DNA from 3 places in the Arthrobacter sp. KBS0702 genome. Region 2 is predicted to be linked to each of the others. Evidence: riboswitches for the same ligand, from Rfam matches in the RefSeq annotation. Region 2 holds a riboswitch; each other region holds the start of a gene.
What was found. A riboswitch is a leader RNA that binds a small molecule or an ion and turns the genes downstream of it on or off. The one in region 2 is predicted to bind thiamine pyrophosphate.

Region 1 (6,121 bases), 460 kb from region 2:
TTCTTGGCCGGCTTTGAGCCGGAAATCACGACGGCATCAAACTCCTGCCCGATGTGGTTGATCAGCAGAGCGGCTTCCACCGTGTCCAGCGACAACCGTTCCAGCTTGGCGGCAAGCTGGTCCGAGGCTGCCATGATGGCCGGCAGCGAGGGGAGCGCCTCGCGGGCCCAGCCGGGAACCTCTGCGCCGTTGGACAGCGCCTCGCAGATGACGAGGACGAAGCGGTCGATCAGGCGCCGCAGCGGGGCGGTGGAGTGGGCATACGCCGCGCCGATGGCCGACTGGATCGCGTCCTCCGGGACCTGGCCGTCGAAAGGGGTATAACCGGCACCGCGGAAGAGCATGCCGGCCGAGTGGACAATCGCCAGCTGGCGGGGGTCAGTGGGGTCCAGGGTGCGCAGGTATTCCCCGTAGCTGACCTGCCCGTCCCAGGGTTTGCCGAGGGCGCCGGTCTGGCGCCGGAAATGCCGCAGCGAACGCTCGTCCGGTGCGGGCATGGTGCGCAGGATGCCCACCTTGCCCCGGAGCATCAGCTCCGCGGCGGCCATGCCGGTCATCAGCGAGATCTGGGCGTTCCAGTCCTCCACCGGCAGTGGCGGGGCAGCGACAATCCGGTAGCCGCCGTCGGGCAGCTGCTCGATTTCCTGCTCCGGCATGTTCAGGCTGGCCCCGCCGCGCAGGCGTTCCAGTTCCACCCGCTTGCTGCCGACTTCCTTCAGCAACTGCAGCAGGGGGTCCGCGGTACCGCCGTCGAGTTCAGCCTGCACGCCGTGGTAGCTGAGCTTGGCCCGGCTGCGGACCTGTGCCCGGCGCACCATGACGGAGGACACCTCGGCGGCGGCGTCGAGCTCAAACTCCCAGACGAAGGCTGCGCAGAGCTGGCCCGCGAGCAGGCTGCCGGCCGCCTCGCTGATGACCTCGGGGTGCAGCGGAATGCGGCCCTCCGGGGTGTAGAACGTCTGGCCGCGGCGGCGCGTTTCGGCGTCGAGCGCACTTCCGGGGGCGACGAAGGAAGGGACGTCCGCGATCGCGTAGAAGACCTTGTACCCCTCGCCGGCGCGATCAATGTACAACGCCTGGTCCAGGTCCGTCGAGGACGCAGGATCGATGGTCACGAACTCCACATGCGTCAGGTCCAGTGGCGGCAGCTCATGGCTGGCCACGGCCGCCTCGGCGTCGCGGAGCACGTCTTCCGGGAACGGACCCGGCAGCTCCAGCGTGGTGCGCAGGGCTTTGAGCGCCTGGGCCAATTGGTTCTGCTGCTGGCGCACGCTCGGGGTCAGGCGATGATGAGACACGAAAATCAGGTTAGCCCGATTTCCGCTATTAGTCTTGAAGCATGAGCACTTCCCCGGCCGACCCCGTCCGTGACCCGCGTTTTCTCCGGGACCTGCTGGGCGTGATGGCCTACGGGGAACTTTCGGCCTTCGAACGGCTTTCCTCCGACGCGCGGTATTCGCCCACGCTGCGCGACCGTGCGGTGCTGGGCGGCCTTGCCGTCAGCGAGTTCCAGCACTTCGAACTGGTCTGCGCGAAACTGGCGGAGCTTGGCATCGACGCGGAGGAAGCCATGCTGCCGTTCCAGCCGTCCGTGGACCATTTCCATGAGCGCACCCGCCCTTCTGACTGGTACGAATCGCTGATGAAGGCGTACGTGATCGACACGGTCTCGGCAGATTTCTACCGGTCCATTTCCGGCTACGTCGACGCCGACACGGCAAGCCTGATCCGCACGATCCAGTCGTCCGAGGGCGCGACGGCAGTGCTGGGCGAGCGGCTCAAGGCGGCGCTCGCCGATGATCCCCGGCTGGCTTCCCGGCTGGCCCTGTGGGCGCGGCGGCTGCTGGGCGAGGCGCTCACCCAGGCCCAGCGGGTCAGCGTGGACCATGCGCTCCTCGGCGGCCTCGCCGGGGTGGACGAGGCACGGGCCGGAGAGCTCGTCCGCGAACTGACTGCCGAGCTCGCCGCCGCCCACTCCCGCCGGATGTCCCAGCTGGGGCTCGCGGGCTAGTTGGACGCGGCCCCGGCGTTGGCTTCCGCCCCGGCGTCGAGCGCGGCGAGCAGCGCCCGCGCTGCCCCGGCGGGATCGTCGGCCTCGGTAATCGCCCGGACCACCACGATGCGGTGGGCGCCGGCGTCGACCACCTGCTCCACGTTGGACAGGTCGATGCCGCCGATCGCGAACCACGGCACCACCCCGGAGACCCTGCCGCTGTCCCCGGCCTCGGCCCGTTCAATCGCCGCGGCGGCGTAGCGCACCAGGTCCAGCCCGACGGCGGCGCGGCCCGGCTTCGTGGGGGTGGCCCAGACCGGCCCCACACAGAAGTAGTCCAGCCCGCTCCGGCCGGGGGCCGCGGCGATGGCGGCGTCAACCTGCTCCGGGGTGTGCGTGGACATCCCGATCACGGTGCCCTTGCCCAGGAACTCCCGGGCCGCGGCGAAGGGAATGTCTTTTTGGCCGATATGGAAGACCGGTGCCCCGGCCAGCGAGGCGAGGTCGGCGCGGTCGTTCACGGCCCAGAGCCGGCCGTGCCGGTGCGCCACGGAGTGCAGGACCTCCAGCAGTTCGAGCTCCTCGGCCGCCTCCAGCGACTTGTCCCGCAACTGGATGATGTCCACCCCGCCGGCAAAGGCGGCGTCGACGAAATCCTCGAAGTCGCCGCGGCCCTTCCGGGCATCGGTGCACAGGTACAGGCGGGCGGTGGTGTGGACATCTTGGCTCATGTTCCAAGCCTAGTTCCTCTAAACTGGGCGAATACCGCGGGAGCCCGCGCCGCCCGATACCGGGCCGCAGGGCTGAGAGGGCGTCAGAGCCGACCGCTTGACCTGATCCGGCTAGTACCGGCGTAGGGAAGGAAGCCCATGGACCTGTCCGTCTCACCATCCGCCGCACCGGCGGGCCCATCAGCGAAGTGGTACGACGTCGCCGTGATCGGCGGCGGGGTGATCGGCCACGGGATCGCCTGGGAGGCACGCCGCTCGGGCCGTTCGGTGGCCCTGATCGACCCCGCACCCGGGAGCGGGGCCAGCTGGGCCGCCGCCGGCATGCTGGCGCCCGTGAGCGAACTGCACTACCAGGAAGAAGGGCTCCTGGCCCTCATGCTGGAAGCCGCACGGCTGTGGCCCGGCTTCGCCGCCGGCCTGGACGGCGGCGCGGGGGAGGCGGGCGGCACCGGGTATCTCACGACGCCGACCCTCGCAATCGGCGCGGACGCGGCCGACCGCCGGGCGCTCGCGGACCTGCGGGAGGTGCAGCAGGCCTGCGGGCTCGCCGTGGAGCCGTTGACCGTGCGTGAGGCGCGTACCCGCGAGCCCTTGCTCAACCCCGGCATCTCCTGCGCCTTCGGCATCCCCGCCGACCACCAGGTTGACCCGCGCCGGCTGCTGGCCAGGATCGGTACATTGCTGGCCGCGGACGACCGGTTCACGGCCGTGGCCAGACGCGCCGGCGGGCTGCTCTGGGACGGCGGACGCGTCGCCGGTGTCGTCCTCGAGGGTGGCGGGGAGCTCCGGGCCGGGGAGACCATTGTGGCCAACGGCCTCGGGGCGGCGGACCTGCAGGGTTTGCCCGAGGGACTGGCCTTGCCGCTGCGGCCGGTCTACGGGGACATCCTCCGGCTCCGGGTGCCTGAACGGCTCCGGCCGCTCTTGCGCTCCACGGTGCGGGGGCTGGTCCGGGGGGTTCCGGTGTACATCGTCCCGCGGGCGGACGGCACCGTCGTGATCGGGGCGACCCAGCGCGAGGATGCACCCTCGAACCCTGGCGCCGTCTCGGCCGGTGGCGTGTACCAGCTGCTGCGCGACGCGCAGCAGCTGCTCCCCGCCGTCGCCGAACTGGAACTGCTCGAGGCCACCGCCCGGGCGCGGCCGGGAACACCGGACAACGCCCCGCTGCTGGGCCGCGCATCCCGCCCCGGAAGCGGGCAGGACATCGAAGGACTGATCATTGCCACCGGCTTCTTCCGGCACGGTGTCCTGCTGACCCCGGCGGCCGCCGCGATCTGCCGGGCGCTGCTGGACGGGCAGCCGGACCCGCGCTGGGCCCGGTTCCGCCCGGACCGCTTTTCCGGCCCCCGGGATTCCGCGGCTCAGGACTTTTCACCGAAAGACAGGACAACAGCATGAACATCAAACTCAACGGGGAACAGCACGCCGTCGCCGACGGCGCCACGGTCAGCGCCCTGGTCAGCGTCGTCACCGGCCGGAGCCTGGCCGCCAACGGGCAGGCCACGGACGGCCGGCAGCTCGGCGTCGCCGTCGCCCGCAACGCCGAGGTGGTGCCGCGCAGCCAGTGGCACGCGACGGCGCTCGCCGAGGGCGACGACGTCGAACTCGTCACGGCAGTCCAGGGAGGATGAACACCATGGAAGAAACAACGCTGAAGCCTTTGCAGCAGACCGGCATGGACCCGTTCACGGTGGACGGGGTGGAGCTGGGCTCGCGGCTCATTATGGGCACCGGCGGTGCGCCGAGCCTGCACGGCCTCGGTGCCGCGCTCGTGGCCTCCGGCACGGAACTCACCACGGTGGCCATGCGCCGCTACTCGCCGGCGGAGACCGGGTCGCTGTTCCAGCTGCTGGCGGAGCAGAATATCCGCGTGCTGCCCAACACGGCCGGCTGCTTCACCGCCCGGGACGCCGTCCTCACGGCCGAACTGGCCCGCGAAGCACTTGAGACGGACTGGGTGAAGCTCGAGGTGATCGCCGACGAGCACACCTTGCTGCCCGACGCCGTGGAACTCGTGGAGGCCACCGAACAGCTGGTGTCCCGCGGCTTCAAGGTCTTCGCCTACACGAACGATGACCCCGTACTGGCCCTCCGGCTGGAACACCTAGGCGCGACCGCCGTCATGCCCCTGGGCGCCCCGATCGGCACCGGACTGGGCATCCTGAACCCGCACAACATCGAACTGATCGTTTCCCGGGCTTCCGTGCCGGTGGTCCTCGACGCCGGCATCGGCACAGCCTCCGATGCCGCGCTCGCGATGGAGCTGGGCTGCGACGCCGTGCTGCTCGCCACGGCTGTGACCCGCGCCCAGGACCCGGCGCTGATGGGGGAGGCGTTCAAACACGCCGTCATCGCGGGCAGGCTTGCCCGGAAGGCGGGCCGGATTCCGCGCCGAGAGCATGCCCTCGCCTCGTCCGCCATGGAGGGCCGGGCCGAGTTCCTGTAGGGAATACCTGTGCCGATCCGGAAAACAGCACTGGGACTGACAATGCAGGGTAATCGAGCACTGTCAAAGAATTACTCCAGTGTCTATCCTGATGCATAAGACCGCGGAAACAAGGTCTGCAGGCCGCCGGCACGTCCCGGGAAGCCTTCCCGCTCCGGGGGCCCGCCTCGACGAGGAGGCGTGCATGTCCAGTCCTGAAGTGCCCACGCGCGGACCGGCCAGACCGGGTCCCTATGTGATTTCCGGAATCCTTTTGCTTATAGCCATCGTGGTTCCCCTGTATGTGCCGGCGTATTCGTACGACGAACCGCGGTTGGGCGGTATCCCCTTCTTCTACTGGTATCAGATGGCGTGGATACCGGTCACCGCAGCCCTGGTGGGGATCTCCTACTGGCTGGTCACGAAGGAAGACCGGCGTCGCCGCGAATCCGTCCGCAGCCGCCTGGCCGACGGGGTGGAACGGTGAACGGGGCCGGCGTGCCGCTGGCGGCCCCGGACCGGCCGGTCAACGGCGTAGCACTCACCATTGTGATCATCCTCTTCCTCCTGGTGGCGGTCCTGGGTTTCTTTGCCGCGCGGTGGCGGCGGGAAAAGACGACAGGGCTGCATAGCCTGGACGAATGGGGCCTTGGCGGCCGGGGCTTCGGAACCTGGGTGACCTGGTTCCTGCTTGGAGGCGACCTCTACACCGCTTACACGTTCGTGGCGGTGCCGGCGGCGATGTGGGCCACCGGCGCCGTGAGCGGCTTCTTTGCGGTGCCCTACACAATCGTGCTCTATCCGATCGTGTTCTTGCTGATGAGCAGGCTGTGGTCCGTCTCGCACCGGCACGGTTTTGTCACGCCAGCCGACTTCGTCGGCGGCCGCTATGGCAGCAGGGCGCTGACGGTTGCGGTGGCTGTCACCGGCATCGTAGCCACCATGCCCTACATTGCCCTGCAACTGGTG
Region 2 (6,121 bases):
AGGGCGACGACGCCGGCAGCCGCCGACGCCGCCGCAGCCGTGGACGCCGCGGCCGCAGCCGCGCAGGCGAGTCGGACACCGAGGCAGATGACGCAGCGGAGTCCGGCGAGGACACCGAGGGCACCCTCGAGGACGGCGTGACCTCCCGCCGCCGCCGCCGTCGCCGCCGCGGCGACCAGGACCTAGAACTGACCGGCGGCGGGGATGACGATCCGCCCAACACGGTGACCCGCGTTCGTGCCCCGCGCGCGATCAGCGAGGCCCCGCCCAGCAACCGCGTCACCTCCGTCAAGGGTTCCACCCGCCTGGAGGCCAAGAAACAGCGCCGCCGCGAATCCCGCGACACCGGCCGCCGCCGCACGGTCATCACCGAGGCCGAGTTCCTGGCCCGCCGCGAGTCCGTGGACCGGCAGATGATCGTCCGCCAGCGCGACGACAGAATCCAGATCGGCGTCCTTGAGGACGGCGTGCTGGCCGAGCACTTCGTCTCCAAGACCCAGCAAGACTCCCTGATCGGCAACGTCTACCTGGGCAAGGTCCAGAACGTGCTGCCGTCCATGGAGGCCGCCTTCGTCGACATCGGACGCGGCCGCAACGCCGTGCTGTACGCCGGCGAGGTCAACTGGGACGCCGTCAACCTCGAGGGCAAGCAGCGCCGGATCGAAAACGCGCTCAAGTCCGGCGACTCCGTGCTGGTCCAGGTCACCAAGGACCCGGTCGGCCACAAGGGCGCCCGCCTGACCAGCCAGATCTCGCTGCCCGGCCGCTACCTCGTCTACGTCCCCGGCGGCTCCATGACCGGCATCTCCCGCAAGCTGCCCGACGTCGAACGCAACCGCCTCAAGCGGATCCTCAAGGACCGCCTCCCGGAGAGCGCGGGCGTGATCGTCCGCACCGCCGCCGAGGGGGCCTCGGAGGAAGAGCTGACGCATGACATCAACCGTCTGCGCGCCCAGTGGGAGGGCATCGAGAGCCAGTCCACATCCACCAAGATCCTGGCCCCCGAACTGCTCTACGGTGAACCGGACCTGACCATCAAGGTGGTCCGCGACGTGTTCAACGAGGACTTCTCCAAGCTGATCGTCTCCGGCGAGGAAGCCTGGGACACGATCGAGGCCTACGTCACCTACGTGGCTCCGGACCTGGTGGGCCGCCTCGAGAAGTGGACCAAAGACACGGACATCTTCGCGGCCTGGCGCATCGACGAGCAGATCCACAAGGCACTGGACCGCAAGGTCTTCCTGCCCTCCGGCGGGTCCCTCGTGATCGACCGCACCGAAGCCATGACCGTGGTGGACGTCAACACCGGCAAGTTCACCGGCAGCGGCGGCAACCTCGAGGAAACCGTCACCAAGAACAACCTGGAAGCGGCCGAGGAAGTCGTCCGCCAGCTCCGGCTCCGGGACATCGGCGGCATCATCGTCATCGACTTCATCGACATGGTGCTCGAATCCAACCGTGACCTCGTGCTGCGCCGCATGGTGGAGTGCCTGGGCCGGGACCGGACCAAGCACCAGGTGGCCGAGGTGACCTCCCTGGGCCTCGTGCAGATGACCCGCAAGCGGATGGGCACCGGGCTGCTGGAAGTCTTCGGCGAACAGTGTGAAGCCTGCGCCGGCCGCGGCGTCGTCACCCATGACGAGCCTGTCGAACACCGCCGCGCCAACACCGTCGCCGCGGAACACCACGTCCCGCGGGCCGAGCACCAGCCCGCCGGGCGGACCGAGCGCAAGCGCCGCCGCGGCCGGGGCGGCCAGGGCTCGGACGAGCAGTCCGCACCCGCTGCCGTGCACCCGGAGCCCACCGAGGCCGAGCGTCACGCCAAAGCTGAGGCGACCCGCGCAGCGCTGGCGAACATCGCCGCCGCCGCGCACGCCGCCCACCTGCACGACGGCGACGCGACTGCAGCGCCCGACGCCGAAACCCGCCAGGCTGCGCTGGACGCGGCCGTGGAAGTTGCCTCAACGGAGGAGGCTGCCGGGCGTCCGGCCGCCGTGTTGACCTTCGGCGGCGAGCAGGTTGCGCTGCCCTTCGTCGAGCACGCCGAGGAGGCCCAGCAGCCGGCGCTGACCCTGGATCTGCTCACCGAGGCATTCGCCAACCTGGGCGACGCCGAGGCGGGCAAGACGGCGGCAGCGGTTCCGGCCGCCGAGGCGCCCGAAGCACCAGCCGAGCCCGCCGCGGCCCCCGCCGCGGAACCCGCCGAACCGGCCGCAGCAGCACCGTCCCGCGCCACCCGTGGCCGCGGTCGCGCCCGGACTGCCCGGATCCAGCCGCCGAGTGCCCGCACCCGCGAGCCGCAGGCTCCCTCCCGCCAGGAGGCCGCCAAGGCTCCGGCCGCGCAGGCTCCGGCCCGCCAGGAGGCCGCGAAGGCTCCGGCCCGCCAAGATGCCAAAGCGCCGGTCGCCATGGCACCCGTAGCGCAGGCTGCGGCCGCGGACACCACCGCGCCGCGGCGGGTCCGCCGGAACCGGAGCGCCAGCCGGGCCCAGGGCGCTGCCAACGAGACGTCCGTGCAGCAGCGCGCGACTGCTCCGTCGGCTGCCGCCGGCTCGGTCCACGAAGCCAAGGCCCCGGAGCCGGCGAAGGCGGCTGCCAAGCCCGCGGCCAGCGAGCCGATCATCCTTGGCGTCGGCGTTCCCGCTTCGGAGCTCTAGCACCAGCCAGGCACCACCACTCGCGGGTACCGCCCGGACTCGACGCAGCATCGCGTCGAGCCGGGACGGTACCCGCGAGTTCGTTAACGGGCCCGGGTAAAAACCGCCGCCGAGCGGACGCGGCCGGGCAGGGAACGCTAGGCTGGGGGACTGACACGGGGTGCCGAGCAACGAGCCGGCTGAGATCCAGACCCGTTGAACCTGTCCGGTTAACACCGGCGAAGGGATGTCTCTTGTCTTCATCGACCCAGGCTCCAGCGGCCCACGCCCAGTCCATCCTGCAGACCGCCTTCCCGGCTCCCGCACACGGCGCCCCGGCAGCAGGCCTGCCCGCCGCGCCCCCGATTCCGAGGGTCCTCGCCATCGCAGGCTCGGACCCCTCCGGCGGCGCGGGCATCCAGGCCGACCTGAAGAGCATCGCCGCGCTCGGCGGCTACGGCATGGCCGCCATCACGGCGCTGACCGCCCAAAACACCCAGGGCGTCCGGTCCGTCCATGTGCCGCCGGCGTCGTTCCTGACATCCCAGCTGGACGCGATCAGCGACGACATCACCATCGACGCCGTCAAAATCGGCATGCTCGGTGACGCCGCGGTGATCGACGCCGTCCGTGCCTGGCTCGAACGGGTCCGCCCCGCCGTCGTGGTCCTGGACCCGGTGATGGTGGCCACCAGCGGCGACCGGCTGCTGCAGGAATCGGCCGAGACCGCCCTGCGGGCCCTGCTTCCGCTCGCGGACCTCATCACCCCGAACCTCGCCGAACTGGCCATGTTGCTCGGCGAAGAACACGCCGCGGACTGGGCCGGCGCGCTGGACCAGGGCAAGCGGCTCGCGGCCCTGACAGGCACCACAGTCCTGGTCAAGGGCGGCCACCTCCAGGCCGGGGGAGCTGACGACGGCGGCGGCTGCCCCGACGCGCTCGTCAACACCGGGGGACTGCTCGGCCAGGAGACGGTGGTGGTGCCGGGCCAGCGGATCGCCACCCGGAACAGCCACGGCACCGGTTGCTCGCTGTCCTCGGCGCTGGCCACGGTGCAGGCCAGGACGGGGGACTGGGCGGCATCACTGCGTGAGGCCAAGCCGTGGCTGGTCGGAGCGCTGCGGGAAGCGGGGCGCCTCGACGTCGGACGGGGCAACGGTCCGGTGCACCATTTCCACCACCTGCAGCAGGCCGCAGCCCTGGGGGCGCCCGCGTTCCAGGCCGAAGGCGACTTCGCCGCGGTCCTCGACGGGGCCGCCGCCGACGGGCTGGCCGCGATCTACGGCCTGGACTTCATTCGTGGCCTCGCAGACGGCACCCTGCCCGAACGCGAGTTCGCCTACTACCTCAGCCAGGACGCCCTGTACCTCAACGGCTACTCGCGGGTGCTGTCCCGCGCGGCGGCCCTCGCGCCGTCGGAAGCCGAACAGCTGTTCTGGTCCCGGTCGGCGCAGCAGTGCCTCGAGGTCGAATCCGAACTGCACCGGAACTGGCTGGCCGACCGGGCTGTTGAGCAGACACAGGGCCCCGTCACCAAGGCGTACGTGGACCATCTGCATGCGGCCTCCCTCGCCGGCAGCTACGGGGTCCTCGTGGCGGCGGCGCTGCCGTGCTTCTGGCTCTACGCCGAAGTGGGCGCCACCTTGCATCAGGAGTACCTCGGCGCCGGTGCCCCTGCGGACCACCCCTATGCGGAATGGCTGCGCACCTACGCCGACGAGGCCTTCGCGGAGTCGACGCGCCAGGCCATCCGGTACACGGACGCTGCCGGCCGCCGGGGTTCCGATGCGGAGCGCAGCGCCATGGCCGTCGCCTTCCGGCAGTCGTGCCGCTACGAGGTGGAATTCTTCGACGCGCCGAGGTTGCACTCCTGAACGGGCCGGGGGGATGCGGCCGGTAAGATAGTGGGGCGCGGTTCCGGAAGTCGCTGCGATGCCACAGCTTTGGCCCCTTTGGGGACACCGTGTGGCGTCAGTCACGCACTACCCGCCGGGACCAGCCTCGTTTGCGGCCGAAGGCAAAATTAGCGTAGTCTAGATCTTCGGTGCTTACGCCAACACTTGGGTTATGACCTTGAGGAACAGTTCGCTCGTCTTGCGGGCAGGACTTTCCACGGGATAGCTCATGGGTTCCCCCGGGGAATCCACCGGCGTTGAGGCACAGCGTGAGCCGGTCCAGTTAGTTCGGCACCAGGTTCCGCACGCAAATCTAGTAATAAACGTCGAGAGAAGTGAGTTCCCCAGTGGTGTACGCGATTGTCCGCGCAGGCGGCCGCCAAGAGAAGGTTTCCGTTGGAGACTTCGTTACCCTGAACCGCGTCCCCGGTGGAGCCGGCAGCACTTTTGAGTTGCCCGCACTGCTCCTGGTGGACGGTGACAAGGTCACGACTGCAGCCAAGGACCTGGCCAAGGTAACGGTTACGGCTGAGATCCTGGAAGACCTCCGTGGTCCCAAGATCGTCATCCAGAAGTTCAAGAACAAGACCGGTTACAAGAAGCGCCAGGGTCACCGTCAGGAACTGACCAAGGTCAAGATCACCGGTATCAAGTAACTCTTCGTTACTGATCAGGTTCCAACAGTTTCCCCAGAATTTTTGAAGGCAGGCATTTCAAATGGCACATAAAAAAGGCGCGAGCTCCACTCGCAACGGTCGTGACTCCAACGCCCAGTACCTCGGCGTCAAGCGCTTCGGCGGCCAGGTAGTTTCCGCTGGCGAGATCATCGTCCGCCAGCGCGGCACCCACTTCCACCCGGGCGCCGGCGTTGGCCGCGGCGGCGACGACACCCTGTTCGCCCTGACCCCCGGTGCTGTCGAGTTCGGCACCCGCCGTGGTCGTCGCGTTGTGAACATCGTGGCTGCTGCAGCTGCAGAGTAACAACAAGTTCTAAATCGGTGGGGCGGGCCAGTCGGTCCGCTCCACCGGTGTTTTAACCGCATTACAATCATCTTGGGCCCCTGCGGGACCAGGGAACAGCACTGAGGAGATCCACGTGGCGAGCTTTGTAGACCGGGTAGTACTGCACGTATCCGGCGGTACCGGCGGCCACGGCTGTGTCTCCGTCCACCGCGAGAAGTTCAAGCCCCTCGGCGGTCCCGACGGCGGCAACGGCGGCAACGGCGGCGACGTCATCCTGCGCGTGGACCCCCAGACCACCACCCTGCTCGACTACCACCACGCCCCGCACCGGCACGCCACCAACGGCGGACCCGGCATGGGCGACTGGCGCGGCGGCAAGAACGGCGAAACCCTGGTCCTCCCGGTTCCCGAGGGCACGGTCGTCAAGAGCAAGGACGGCACCGTCCTCGCCGACATGGTCGGCGAAGGCACCGAATACATCGCTGCGGCCGGCGGCATCGGCGGCCTCGGCAACGCCGCCCTGTCCTCGCAGAAGCGCCGCGCCCCGGGCTTTGCGCTGCTCGGCATCGAAGGCGAATCCAGCGACATCGTCCTGGAGCTGAAGTCCATCGCGGACATCGCCCTGGT
Region 3 (6,121 bases), 1.3 Mb from region 2:
GCCTGGGCGCGGAAATCGACGAGCATTTCGAGGAACAGCCGGGGGAACAGCCCGCCGAACGCTCCGCGGAACCGTCCGACGGCGTCCCGGCAGAAACCACCGCCAAGGGGAGATCATGAGCGTCAACCTGACCCTGCTCACGGTGATGGGAGCGCTGTATGCCTGCGGCATCTACCTGCTGCTGGAACGGAGCCTCACCCGGGTCCTGCTCGGCCTCATGGTGCTGGCAAACGCCACCAACCTGCTGATCCTCGCCACCGGCGGCTACGCGGGGCTCGCCCCGCTGTTCAGCAAGGACACGCCCGCCGGGGACTACAGCGACCCGCTCCCACAGGCGCTGATCCTGACCTCGATCGTGATCTCCTTTGCGGTCACGGCCTTTATGCTGGGCATCATTTACCGCACCTGGGTGCTGGCCCGCCAGGACGAAATCCAAGACGACGCCGAGGACCGCCGCGTGGCCGAAACACCCAGCTTCGATGCCGAGGACGACGCCGTCGTCCCGGCCGAAACCTCCGAGTTCCCGCTCCTGTCGGCCTCCGGCGGCGACGAGGTCGTGCAGGCCGGCGCCCGCCGGATGCCGGCCGCGGACGCCGCCGCCGAGGAACAGCCAGGATCCCAAAACATCGCCCGCGGCACGGAAGGAGGGACCAAGTGAACATCGCCAGCTTCGCCCCGCTCGCCGTCGTCATCCCCATCCTTGGGGCCGCCCTGACCTTTTTGCTGATCCGTCATTCCAGGGCGCAACGGACCGTGAGCATCGCGCTGCTGTCGCTGACCCTGCTGCTGGAATGCTGGCTGCTGGCCTCCGTCTGGGAGGGCGGCACGGCGGCCGTGAATATCGGCGGCTGGCTGCCGCCCTGGGGCATCGTGATGGTGGTGGACCAGTTCTCCTCGCTCATGCTGGTGGTGTCCTCGGCGGTCAGCCTCGCCGTGCTGGTCTACGCCACCGGCCAGGGCATGGCCGACGGCGACAGCGACGCCCCCGTGTCGATCTTCCACCCCACCTACCTGATCCTCGTCGCGGGCGTCTCCAACGCCTTCCTCTCCGGCGATCTTTTCAACCTCTACGTGGGCTTTGAGATCCTGCTGACCGCCAGCTACGTGCTGATGACCCTGGGCGGGACGGGCCCGAGGGTCCGTGCCGGTGTGACCTACGTGGTGGTCTCGGTGGTGTCCTCGGTGCTCTTCCTGATCGCGATCGCCATGATCTACGGCGCCACCGGGACCATCAACATGGCGGACCTCGCCATCAAGCTGGCCGACCTGGACCAGGGCACGCGAAACCTCCTGCACGTCCTGCTGCTCGTGGCGTTCGGCATCAAGGCGGCCGTGTTCCCGCTGAGTTTCTGGCTGCCGGACTCGTATCCGACGGCGCCGGCCCCGGTCACCGCCGTGTTCGCCGGCCTGCTCACCAAGGTGGGCGTCTATGCGATGGTCCGCACCGAGACCCTGCTCTTCCCCGGGGACACCTTCAATACCCCGCTGATGGTCGCGGCGCTGCTGACCATGGTGGTGGGAATCCTCGGTGCCCTGGCTCAGAGCGACATCAAGCGGCTCCTCTCCTTCACGCTGGTCAGCCACATCGGCTATATGGTGTTCGGCCTGGCGATGTCCTCCGTCGCCGGACTCGGGGCCGCGGTGTTCTACGTGGCGCACCACATCACCATCCAGACCAGCCTGTTCCTCGTGACCGGCCTGATCGAGCGTCGTGCCGGGAGTTCCTCGGTGGACCGGATCGCAGGGCTCGCCAAGCTCTCGCCGCTGCTGGCCGTGCTGTTCTTCGTGCCGGCCATGAACCTGGCCGGCATCCCGCCGCTCTCCGGGTTCCTTGGCAAGCTTGGCCTGCTGCAGGCCGGCGTCGCCCTGGGGACCCCGCTGGCCTACGCCCTGGTGGCAGGCGGTGTGCTGACCAGCCTGCTGACCCTGCTGGCCATCGCCAGGGTCTGGAACCGTGCGTTCTGGCGCAAGCCCGAGGACGCCGAACACCCGGACCCCGTGCTGCTCGCCGGCCCCGGCAGCCAGGCCACAGGTGACCGCGCCGGCCAGCAGAACGTGACCCTGCTGCCGCGCACCATGGTGGGTTCCACCCTGGCCCTGGTGCTGTTCGGGGTGGCGCTGACGGTCTTTGCAGGGCCGCTGTTCAGGGTGGCCGGGCAGTCGGCCTCGGAGATGCTGGACCGGTCCTCCTACATCCAGGCCGTGCTGGGGGACGAAGCCCCGGTTCCGGTCATCGCGCAGATGCCGCGGCAGGAGGGGCCGAAATGACGCGAAAGAGAATCTCGCTGCGCCAGGAACTGCCGCTGCTGGTCTGGCTCGTCATCGTCTGGGGCGCCCTCTGGCAGGACTTCAGCGCGGGCAACCTGCTCTTCGGCGCCCTGATCGCCGTGGTGGTGGCGCGGCTCTTTTACCTGCCGCCGGTGGAGCTGGGCGGTCGATTCAACGTGCTGCGCGCCGTACCGTTCGCCGTGGTTTTCCTGGGCAAAGTCGTGGCGGCCAGTTTCCAGGTCCTGTTCCTGGCCCTGGTCAAGGGGCCGCGGGTGATCAGCGCCGTCGTCGCCGTCCCGCTCCGGAGCCACTCCGACCTGCTGGTGACCGCCACCGGGCACGTCATCTCGCTGATCCCGGGGTCGCTGGTGGTGGAGGTGGACAGGTCCACGTCCACGCTCTACATCCACGGCATTAACGTCCGCGACGCCGAGGACGCCGCCAAGCTCCGCAAGGAGGTCCGCGACACCGAGGCCGGACTGATCCGGATCATGGGCACCCCGGCCGAATTGACCGCCCTGAAACAGGAGGTGGGCGCATGATGCCCCTGGTCCTGGCCGTCACCGCCGTCGTGCTGTCGCTCGCCGCGGGCGGCGCGATCATCCGCATCGCGCGCGGGCCCTCGCTGCTGGACCGTGTGCTCGCAGCCGACGTGCTGCTCGCCATCTTGGGCGCGGCGCTGTGCATTGACATGGCAGTCAACCGGCACCTGAACAACCTGATGCTCCTGGTGTCCATCTCCATCATCGGCTTTGTGGGCTCGGTGACGGTGGCCCGTTTTGTGGCAGACCGGAGGAAGCAGCCCAATGAATCCTGAGACGTTCTCCGCCGACGCCGTGATCGATACCGTCTCGGCTGTGTTCATGGTGCTGGGGGCGCTGATGTCCCTCGGCGCGGCCATAGGCCTGCTGCGCTTCCCCGACCTGATGAGCCGGATGCACGCCGCGACCAAACCTCAGGTCCTGGGGTTGTTCCTGCTGCTCTGCGCCGTGGGGCTGCAACTGCGCACCTGGTGGGTGTGGCCGGTGCTGGTGGTGGCGTGGATTTTCCAACTGCTCACCGTGCCGGTCTCGGCCCACATGGTGGGCCGGGCCGGCTACCGCACCAAACACCTCCACCCCGAACTGCTCAGCGCAGACGAGCTGGAGGCCGTGGTGCAGCAGGCGGCCGGCAAAAGCGGATTTACCGACGACGACGTCGAGTGACGGATTGCCCTGGGCGGTTTGCCCCGTGCGAGGCGGCTTAGACGATGTCCTGGGTTTTGGCGAAGCGGGTGATCGCGCGCTGCGTGCCGCGGTTGGCGAGGACCTGGATGATGGCGCTGACCGAGGCCGAAATCAGGGCGAAGGTCAGGGCCTGGCGCAGCGTGGTGGGGACGTCGTCGTCGTGGCCCTTGGGCGGCTTATTGCCGGTGGTCTTTTCCCAGACGGTGTCGACCACCTTGGTGCCGACGAAACCGGCGACGAGGCTGATGCCGGTGCCAAGCAGTTTGATGAAGATGTTCATACGTCGTACTCCTTGCGGGAGGGAACAGGGCTTCCCCTAGCCTAGCGTCCCTGCCGTGGTGTCCGAACGGTTGAGGATTTCGGTCAGGGCCTCGACCACCAGCTGGTGGTCGGCCTTCTGCGGCAGCCCCGAAACCGTGACCGTGCCGACAGCCCCCGTCCCGCGCAGGTAGATCGGAAAGGAGCCGCCGTGGGCGGCAAATTCCTGCTGGTCGAACCAGGCGTTGTCCTCGATCCTCCGCCCGGCGGCCCTGGCCCGGAGGCCCACCAGCAGCGACGGGACTTCGTACCGGGAGGCCGTGCGCTGCTTCGCCCTGATCCAGCGCTCGTTGTCCGGCGTGGCGCCTTCGAGCGCCGCGTGGAAAAGTACCTGCTCACCCTTGGTGATGTCGATGGCGATGGGGTGGTTGCGTCGCCGGCCGAGTTCCACCAGCAGGAACCCGAGCTCCAGGGCGTCGTCCTTGCTGAAGGAGCGGAACTGCAGTTCGTCGATTTCCGTCAGGATCCGGCCGATGAGCGCGGCCAGGGACCCGGGCGGCTGCGGTTCCGCGGAGTCCGGGTCGTAGTCGGGGGAAGGAACGGGGGCCTCGCTCATGGGATTCAGCTTCCGTTAGGTGGGTGCCGCTGCGCAACCCCAGCTGCGAGTCACTTGGGCTCCGGCGGGTGTAAACTGGCCCAGCCCACAAGGGTGATTTTAATACGACAGGGGAGCGCCGCCGTCGGCATCACTGGAGCAATCCGGTGAACCGTAAGTGGGCGCTGAGAGTGCGGACAGCCGCAGACCCTCGAACCTGATCCGGTTAGTACCGGCGCAAGGGAGTCGAGTTCTCGGGGTGCCCGGCATCCGTGGCGAAAGCCGCGTGCAGCCGGAACGCCCTCCCCTCCTGTACCTCAGGAGGACGATATGACTGATATTTCTGCAAAGCAAACACTGGCCGCCGGCAAATACAGCTGGCGCGTGGTCGACATTGTGCTGGCCGCGTTGATCGCTGTTGCCGGCGGCGTGATTTTCTGGGCCTGGGACCAGGGCGCCAACCTCGTGACGGCCCCGCTGACCGCGGTCTACCCGCCGCTGACCGGGCTCTACGCCGGAGGCTGGATGCTCCCGGCAATCCTGGGCATGCTCGTCGTCCGCAAACCGGGCGCTGCGCTGTTCTGCGAAGCGGTGGCCGCCACCGGCGAGCTGATCATGGGCTCGCAGTACGGCACCACAGTGTTGATCTCCGGAATCCTGCAGGGTCTCGGCGCCGAACTCATCTTCGCCGCCTTCCTCTACAAGAAGTTCAACCTGCCGGTGTCCCTGCTGGCCGGCGCCGGCGCGGGCCTGTTCTGCGGCCTGAACGACTCCTTCCTGCCCTGGGGCTGGAACATCGCCTACGAACCCGGTGACAAGCTCGCCTACATCGTCTTCTGCGCCATCTCCGGAGCCGTGATTGCCGGCGGACTGTCCTGGCTGGCCACCCGCGGGCTCGCCAAGACCGGCGTGCTGGCCTCGTTCGCGTCCCGCAAGGCGGCATCGGAACCCGTCTTCTCCTGATGCCCGCAGACTACGCCGTCCACCCGGCCGCGGTCACCGCCCGCGGCTGGGGCTGGCGGCACGCCGGCCGGCGCCGACCCGCCGTCAGCGGACTGGACCTGGACATCAGCCCGGGCGAGCGTGTCCTGCTGCTGGGCCCCTCCGGGGCCGGCAAGTCCACGCTGCTGCACGCTCTGGCCGGGGTGCTGGGGGACAGCACCGCCGACACCTCCGCCGCCGGCCCTTCCGGGGCTGGCTCCCCCGACGCCGAGGACTCCGACGAGACCGGCAGCCTGCTGATCGACGGGGCCCCGCCGAGGGCACGGCGCGGCCGGGCGGGGCTCATGCAGCAGGACCCGGAAACCCAGGTGGTGCTCTCGCGCCTGGGCGACGACGTCGCCTTCGGGGCCGAGAACCTCGCCGTTCCGCCGGCGGAGATTTGGCGGCGGGTGGCGGAAGCGCTTGACGACGTCGGGCTGGGGCGGCTGCCGCTGGACCATCCGACGTCGGCGCTCTCCGGCGGGCAGAAGCAGCGGCTGGCGCTCGCCGGCATCCTTGCGATGCGGCCGGGCCTGCTGCTGCTGGACGAACCCACCGCAAACCTCGACCCGGCCGGCGTCCTGGAGGTCCGCGACGCCGTGGGGCGCTGCCTGGACAAGACCGGGGCCACGCTGGTGGTGGTGGAGCACCGCGTCGCCGTCTGGAAAGACCTCGTGGACCGGATCGTCGTGCTGCAGCCGGGGTCCGCCGGGGACTCCGCCGTGCTCCTGGACGGCCCGCCGGACCAGGTCCTGGAGCAGGCGCGGGACATGCTCATCGCCGCCGGCGTCTG

Region 1: it holds a riboswitch for thiamine pyrophosphate, as region 2 does, so the genes downstream of both, thiO (glycine oxidase ThiO) here and FFF93_RS09690 (bifunctional hydroxymethylpyrimidine kinase/phosphomethylpyrimidine kinase) in region 2, are expected to answer to the same signal.
Region 3: it holds a riboswitch for thiamine pyrophosphate, as region 2 does, so the genes downstream of both, FFF93_RS15670 (ECF transporter S component) here and FFF93_RS09690 (bifunctional hydroxymethylpyrimidine kinase/phosphomethylpyrimidine kinase) in region 2, are expected to answer to the same signal.

What each region holds. Positions count from the first base shown of each region.
Region 1 is NZ_CP042172.1:2,572,126-2,578,246, reverse strand. Features, by position in the region: gene FFF93_RS11805 (RNB domain-containing ribonuclease) at 1-1,298, opposite strand, end outside; gene FFF93_RS11800 (ferritin-like fold-containing protein) at 1,340-2,011, shown strand; gene thiE (thiamine phosphate synthase) at 2,008-2,724, opposite strand; TPP riboswitch at 2,751-2,871, shown strand; gene thiO (glycine oxidase ThiO) at 2,863-4,125, shown strand; gene thiS (sulfur carrier protein ThiS) at 4,122-4,358, shown strand; gene FFF93_RS11780 (thiazole synthase) at 4,364-5,173, shown strand; gene FFF93_RS11775 (DUF3311 domain-containing protein) at 5,358-5,639, shown strand; gene mctP (monocarboxylate uptake permease MctP) at 5,636-6,121, shown strand, end outside.
Region 2 is NZ_CP042172.1:2,113,182-2,119,302, reverse strand. Features, by position in the region: gene FFF93_RS09695 (Rne/Rng family ribonuclease) at 1-2,657, shown strand, start outside; TPP riboswitch at 2,804-2,901, shown strand; gene FFF93_RS09690 (bifunctional hydroxymethylpyrimidine kinase/phosphomethylpyrimidine kinase) at 3,002-4,510, shown strand; gene rplU (50S ribosomal protein L21) at 4,879-5,187, shown strand; gene rpmA (50S ribosomal protein L27) at 5,249-5,512, shown strand; gene obgE (GTPase ObgE) at 5,628-6,121, shown strand, end outside.
Region 3 is NZ_CP042172.1:3,389,819-3,395,939, reverse strand. Features, by position in the region: gene FFF93_RS15710 (Na+/H+ antiporter subunit A) at 1-119, shown strand, start outside; gene FFF93_RS15705 (Na(+)/H(+) antiporter subunit C) at 116-658, shown strand; gene FFF93_RS15700 (Na+/H+ antiporter subunit D) at 655-2,268, shown strand; gene FFF93_RS15695 (Na+/H+ antiporter subunit E) at 2,265-2,810, shown strand; gene FFF93_RS15690 (monovalent cation/H+ antiporter complex subunit F) at 2,807-3,085, shown strand; gene mnhG (monovalent cation/H(+) antiporter subunit G) at 3,075-3,473, shown strand; gene FFF93_RS15680 (DUF4235 domain-containing protein) at 3,511-3,774, opposite strand; gene FFF93_RS15675 (heme-degrading domain-containing protein) at 3,811-4,368, opposite strand; TPP riboswitch at 4,468-4,609, shown strand; gene FFF93_RS15670 (ECF transporter S component) at 4,678-5,310, shown strand; gene FFF93_RS15665 (ABC transporter ATP-binding protein) at 5,310-6,121, shown strand, end outside.